One region of the Agrobacterium sp. 16-2014-1-2a genome, then DNA from elsewhere that is predicted to be linked to it. Evidence: riboswitches for the same ligand, from Rfam matches in the RefSeq annotation. Region 1 holds a riboswitch; the other holds the start of a gene.
What was found. Region 1 has a riboswitch for cobalamin ahead of bluB (5,6-dimethylbenzimidazole synthase). Riboswitches for the same ligand answer to the same signal wherever they lie in the genome.
Positions count from the first base shown of each region.

Region 2: another riboswitch for cobalamin. It lies ahead of ACQZ45_RS21365 (DUF1852 domain-containing protein); the one in region 1 lies ahead of bluB (5,6-dimethylbenzimidazole synthase).

Region 1 covers NZ_JBNWBX010000001.1:200,314-203,682, reverse strand. Annotated here, with positions in the region: gene ACQZ45_RS01025 (DUF2865 domain-containing protein) at 1-941, shown strand, start outside; gene bluB (5,6-dimethylbenzimidazole synthase) at 1,011-1,727, opposite strand; cobalamin riboswitch at 1,826-2,011, opposite strand; gene ACQZ45_RS01015 (TolB family protein) at 2,140-2,970, opposite strand; gene ACQZ45_RS01010 (VOC family protein) at 3,163-3,369, shown strand, end outside.
Region 2 covers NZ_JBNWBX010000008.1:153,024-156,392, reverse strand. Annotated here, with positions in the region: gene ACQZ45_RS21370 (hypothetical protein) at 1-221, shown strand, start outside; cobalamin riboswitch at 1,008-1,220, shown strand; gene ACQZ45_RS21365 (DUF1852 domain-containing protein) at 1,324-2,301, shown strand; gene ACQZ45_RS21360 (methionine synthase) at 2,326-3,354, shown strand.

The sequences.
Region 1 (3,369 bases):
CGCTCACCCGCCAGAACATCGAGATCCGCAGGATCAGGAACGATCTGCGCCGTTACGGCTGTTCATCCGCAAGCGTCACCGTTTATGGCAGCCCGAATGCCGAACTCTGCGCGGAGATCAGCGACGCGATGGCGGATGCGCAGAGCGAACGCGATGCCATCATTCGTGACCGCGACTATGCCATGGCGGCCCAGGGCAGCGATGATGGCGACATCAGACGCCAGCGCATTCTCGCCGCACTCGATGCCAATGGCTGCAGCGCCATTCCTGAAACGGAAGCGCGCCAGCTGACGGCACCCGATGTGACACGTTACCCCGACGCCTTCGGCGAACAGAGCAATCCGCCGGGACAGGCAGGGCTTTCGCCCTACCCCAATGCCGCTGCGGAAGGCGGGCTCAGGACGCTGTGCGTGCGCACCTGCGACGGCTCGTTTTTCCCGATCGCTTCCAATGCCTCGCCGCTCGATTTCCGTGCGCAGGCCGAACAATGCCAGAAAATGTGCCCGGGTACGCAGACGGAGCTCTATTTCCACTCCATGACGGAGCAGGAAACGGCTGACATGGTCTCGGCTGAAACAGGAAAGCCCTACAAGGACCTGCCGACCGCCTTTGCCTATCGAAATGCCTCAACGAAAGCCCCAGGCTGCGCCTGCAACATGGCCGCCTATCACGAGGAGATGAAGCAGCAGGAGGCTGCGCGGCCGGAAGCTGAGAAACCCTATTCCAGCATCACGACCATTCCATCACCGCAAGGTGACACCCCCAAAAAACCCACCGAACTGCAGCAGGCCGCAAAGCCGCCGGAACAACCGGTTCCGGAACGCGACTATGACCCGAACAACAGCAAGGTCCGCGTCATCGGCCCTAAATTCCTGCCCGACCAGACAGGCCGGATCGACCTGAAGAACCCGGCGCTGAAGGGCATTCAGCCGCAGCAATAGCTCCCATCAGGCACACGGTATGGAGTTGGCAACGCTCTGTCTCACTCACAAGGCGGTCGCGTCTTCTCTTTACCGTCCACCCCAGCGATTGCGAAACACCAGCTCCTCCAGCGGCACGCGCTGGCGCCACCCCTTCACCGCCAGTTCCGGCTCGGTGTAAAGTTTATCGACGCGGCCGAGGCATAGCCAGGCGACGATCTCGATGTGGTCGGGGATCTCCAGAATGGTGCGAATGTCGCTATCGTGGAAAATGCTGACCCAGCCGACGCCGATGCCTTCGGCGCGCGCTGCAAGCCAGAGGTTCTGGATGGCGCAGACGGTGGAATAGACATCGGTGCGCGGATTGTGGGTGCGGCCCAGCACCACCTTGCCGCCACGCGTCGGATCGCAGGTGACGCAGATGCTAAGCGGCGCCTTGCGGATGCCCTCAAGCTTGAGGCTGCGGTAAAGCGCCTGCTGCTCCCCCTCGAACATCGCCGCCGCCTCGCCATTGGCGCGGCTGAAGGCAACCCAGGCTGCCTGCCTCACCGCACCGTCAGTGACGAGCGTGAAATTCCACGGCTGCATGAAACCGACCGAGGGCGCGGAATGCGCCGCCTTCAGCAGGCGCTCGACCACATCTTCCGGCAATGGATCCGGAAGGAACTGGTCGCGCACATCACGGCGGGTTTCGATGGCACGGTAGATCGCCTCTCGCTCTCCCTCGGAAAACGGGTAGGCGGGCGAAAGCGCGTGATCGAATGCATCGGCGTCGAGCGAACTGGTCGCGAGTGGATCGGTCGGCATCGTCTATCCCCAACAATGCTGGCGCGCCGCCACGAAAACCGGCTCCGGTTTTCGCCTGCACGACGCGCTGCTGCAACAACCTGCCGCCGTCCACGCGGTCTGGTCTATCCTGTCAGGCCGGTCTTCTGACTCGGCTTCATCCGCCCACTTTCGCCTTCCCGAATGGATTCAGTGGCATCAAGAAAAAGGGCATCCGCCTCACAGCGCTGGGCACGTTCCGGTCTTGCACCGGATTCCCGATTCTCCCGCCCTAAAGGGCAGGCACCTGACGAAGAAGCTTATGAGCAACAAAGATTGCAAATACAAGTATCTTGCGCAGCGATGCGGCAATGTGACCGTGGCCACCTCACCTGCGTATTGCGGCCTTCAGCCGCCTCGCAGACGCGCGCCGGCTGAAGCACTCCCTACCGCATCACCCAACGGGAAAATACCGCACATAAGCGAACTCATCCCCGTCCGGTGACCAGTTGGGCGAATTCATCGTTCCCTGCCCGCCGAAAAGGTCAAACAGCGTTTCGGCATTACCGCCATCCATATCCATCAGCCGCACGCGCACGTTGAGGTCGCGCGGATGGTCGAAGACATCGGCGTCGTAGGAGACGAAGACGACTTTGTCACCGCTGGGAGACGGATGCGGGAACCAGTCGCCATAGACGCTGTCGGTGATACGCTCGACGGCCGAGCCATCCACCCGCACGCGCCAGATCTGCATCTGGCCGGTGCGGCTGGAGTTGAAATAGATCCATTCTCCATCCGGCGAATAATCCGGCCCGTCATTGCGGCCCTCACCATGGGTAAGGCGTGTCTCAACGCCGCTGTCTATGTCCATGGAATAAATATCGAAAACCTGATCGCGAATGCCGCAATAGGCGAAACCTTTCCCGTCCGGTGACCAGCCGTGCCAGTAGGACGGAAGGTTCCTAGTCATCAGACGCGGCGTTCCGCCCGTCGAAGGCAGCAGATAGATGGCACTCTTGCCGAACTCCACCTTGTCGGAAATGGCATAAAGCGAACCGTCAGGCGAAATGCCGTGGTCATTGTTGCAGATTGTCGCAAAGCCGGTATCGACCTTGTCCGGCGAAGGGTCGCCGGCAAGTGACAGGCGGTAAAGCAGGCCATCGCAGTTCAGAAGCAGGTATTTCCCGTCCGGCGACCAGTTCGGAGCCTCGAACAGCTCCGGCGTCTGCCAGACCACCCGCATCTGCCGAGTGCGGATGTTGAAGATTTCGATGGAACTGCGCATGCTGCCTCCCGGGCCTGTCGATCGTCTGGCGTGGAGCGTTGAATGGCACAAACATTCCGTTTGCATCCGCCACCGCCGTGATTATGATCCTATTGCCGCAGGCACCGCCCTGCAAATTCAAATAGGAAAAAACAGCAGCGTTCCGGCACCGCCCGCACCCCTGCCCGTTTCTCCCAGATCCGAGGTTCCGCGATGAACAACATCGCCGATCACGGCATCCGCTTCGGTCGGATCGCCGCAATGCTTCCTGTCAAGAATATCGAGAAGGCCCATGACTTTTATGTCCGTGTGCTGGGCTTCGAAAAGACCTTCGAAAACGGCAACCCTGTCGGTTTCATGATCCTGAAACAAGGTAATGCCGAGTTGCACCTGACATTGCAGTCGACGCACAAACCGGCC
Region 2 (3,369 bases), on a different contig from region 1:
TTGCCACCATTGCCGCACAAATATCTCCCGATAACCTGATCTACGCGACAGTCGGGGACGAACTGACGACCGGGCTGATGATCGGGCCGACCTCGACATTTGCCGACTTCAAATATTTCAGGTTGCCGCATGTCGGGGCTACTGCCTGGGCAATCCTTGCAGCGAAAGGCTGGAACCCTTTTCTTAGAAAAAGCGGTTGTATTCGTCTTTGTGAGGGATAACTGTCCGTCTCGGCGGCAGCAGGAGGATATTGCTCCAGGCCGTTGCGCCGGAGATTGAAAACTGGGACGCATGACGCTGCTGAAAGCGGCGAAAAGCGTAAAACCGCAACGTTGACTGCCGACTAGCAGTTCCAGTGATTCAAGCCTGACGGTACGATTAACGAAGCCGAATACCGCCCACTGCCAGACCTGTCAGATGCCCGGTGCGGATCGGAACTTCCTGTGCACCTTCAACGACATGGGGCGGTTCGAAGGCCCGAGCACAAATTCGGCGGTGCTGTTGCGGATACGCGCCCGTGATGTTATCGGCCCGCAATTTAAGGGTGCTTGCCTTCGCTCATTCGTTATTTAATTCAAGCGCCGATCCCTTTATTAGCGCTGCGCCGGCACAGTAGGGCATGTCCGAACAGCATCCCAACCTCCGGCGAGGCCGCTTCAATTAAACGCCTGTGGCCGGCGAAATCATGCGCGCCTTCTAGCTGCCCCAATTGCCTCCTGAACCGTCGATCGACGTACTGGCTCTTCTGCAGCGACTAAGTCTGGCGGAACGCGCTCTGGGCGCCTGGACGGTATCACCAGGCTGCTCCCGCACTAGGAACTACTCGTGGTGTGGTCTGATCCTTTCAACTGCGTGGAGCGAGATGTTTGCCACGGCCAGGTCCGCGTATGTGAGAATCGCCTGACAACGCCGAATGCAACCTACTCGGCCGGAACCGACAATGGAAACGTAGACTTAAGGACATAAAGATATCGTTATATGATGTTGACCGATGACGTGGCTTACAATATGGTCGACACGCCTAAGGTTCCCCAGTCGTTGCACGCAACGTGCCGGGGCTAAGAGGGAAGTCGGTGCTCCGTGTCATGCGGAAAAGCCGACGCTGCCCCCGCAACTGTAAGCGGCGAGCTGAAGTCCAATATGTCACTGGTTTACCCCGGGAAGACGGACGGAAGTGATGATCCGTGAGCCAGGAGACCTGCCTTTGGTGAAATAACGTCCACGGGCGGGGTGTCCCAGTGTGCCGTAGCAAAGGCTGCATTGTCGCGGCCCGTCTTGCTATGCGTCCGCAGACCCATGCCCCCAACTTTATAGGGGCACAACATGTCTCAGACCTGCATTTTTACAATCACGAGCGTACCCTTCGATGAGGACTATCGTCCTTCAGAACATACGCGCATCACCACCAATTTTGCCAATCTGGCCAGGGGTGAAAAGCGGCAGGAAAACCTGCGCAATGTCATGCGCATGATCGACAGCCGCTTCAACGCCCTCGCTCACTGGGATAATCCCAAATCGGACCGATACTCGGTCGAGTTGGAGATCATTTCGGTCGATATGAGCTTCGATGTCGCAGGTGAAAAATTTCCCCTCATCGAGATACTGAAGACGACGATCATCGATCACAAAACCAGTGAACGTATCGACGGCATTGTGGGGAATAACTTCTCCTCCTATGTGCGAGACTACGACTTCAGCATTGTGCTGCCGGAGCATAACAAGAGCGTTCCTGCCTTCAGCATTCCGGCCGACTTCGGCGACCTGCATGGAAACCTGTTCAAGTCTTTTCTGCGGTCGGATGCCTACCGCTCGTACTTTCGCAAGCCGCCGGTCATTTGCATCAGCGCCTCGACCAGCAAGACCTATTACCGGACCGAAAATCATCACCCCGTCATGGGCGTCGAATACCGGCAGAATGGGTTCTCGTCCACCGACCAGTATTTCGGGAAAATGGGATTGCAGGTTCGCTACTTCATGCCTGCAGGCAGCGTTGCGCCGTTGGCCTTCTACTTTGTTGGGGACTTGCTGGGCGACTACTCCAATATTGAGCTAATCGGCGTCATCAGCACGATGGAAACGTTTCAGAGAATTTATCGCCCCGAAATCTACAATGCGAACGCAGCAGCCGGGACATTTTACCAGCCCAACCTGAAGCACCAGGACTATTCGCTGACCAGGGTCATTTACGATCGCGACGAACGAAATCGCTTGGCGGTGGATCAGGGTAAGTTCACCGAAAAACACTTCATCAAGCCATACCGCGCCGTCCTTGAGCAATTGTTTGCTCACCGCCCCGCTTGAGCATCACTTAGAAGAGGTCCCACCGTGAAGAAACTTCTCCCCACATCGACCGCTGGCAGCCTGCCGAAACCCTCCTGGCTTGCGCAGCCCGAAAAACTGTGGTCGCCCTGGAAGCTGGAGGGCGAGGAATTACTGGAAGGCAAGAGAGATGCCCTGCGCCTTTCACTGGACGATCAGCAACAGGCCGGCATCGACATCGTCAGTGATGGCGAGCAAACACGCCAACATTTCGTCACGACTTTCATCGAGCACCTCGACGGGGTCGATTTTGCAAAACGCGAGACAGTCAGAATTCGCGATCGCTACGATGCGAGTGTCCCGACAGTCGTCGGCGCCGTGTCTCGCCAGAAGTCCGTGTTCGTCGAAGACGCCAAGTTTTTGCGCCAGCAGACCAAACAACCCATCAAATGGGCGTTGCCGGGTCCGATGACGATGATCGATACTCTCTTTGACGGCCATTATAAGAGCCGTGAAAAGCTTGCCTGGGAATTTGCCGTGATACTCAACGAGGAAGCAAAGGAATTGGAGGCTGCCGGCGTCGATATCATCCAGTTCGACGAACCTGCCTTCAACGTTTTCTTTGACGATGTGAATGACTGGGGTGTCGCCACTTTGGACAGGGCAATTGAAGGGCTGAAGTGCGAGACCGCCGTCCATATCTGCTACGGTTACGGCATAAAGGCCAATACGGATTGGAAAAAGACACTCGGGTCAGAATGGCGGCAGTATGAGGAAACTCTCCCCAAGCTGCAGAAATCCGGCATCGGTATGATCTCCCTCGAATGCCACAATTCTCATGTCCCCATGGATCTTCTGGACCTTGTTCGAGGTAAGAAAGTGATGGTTGGGGCCATCGATGTGGCAAGCGATACCATCGAAACCCCGGAGGAAGTCGCTGCAACGCTGCGCAAGGCGCTTAAGTTTGTCGACGCAGATAAACTTTGCCCCTGCACCAATTGCGGCATGGCCCCCGTGTCTCGTCGTGTGGCAAGAGACAAGCTGAATTCCTTGAGCGCAGGAGCTGAGATCGTCCGAAGAGAGCTCACTGTTTAGTTTTTTGATAGTCTG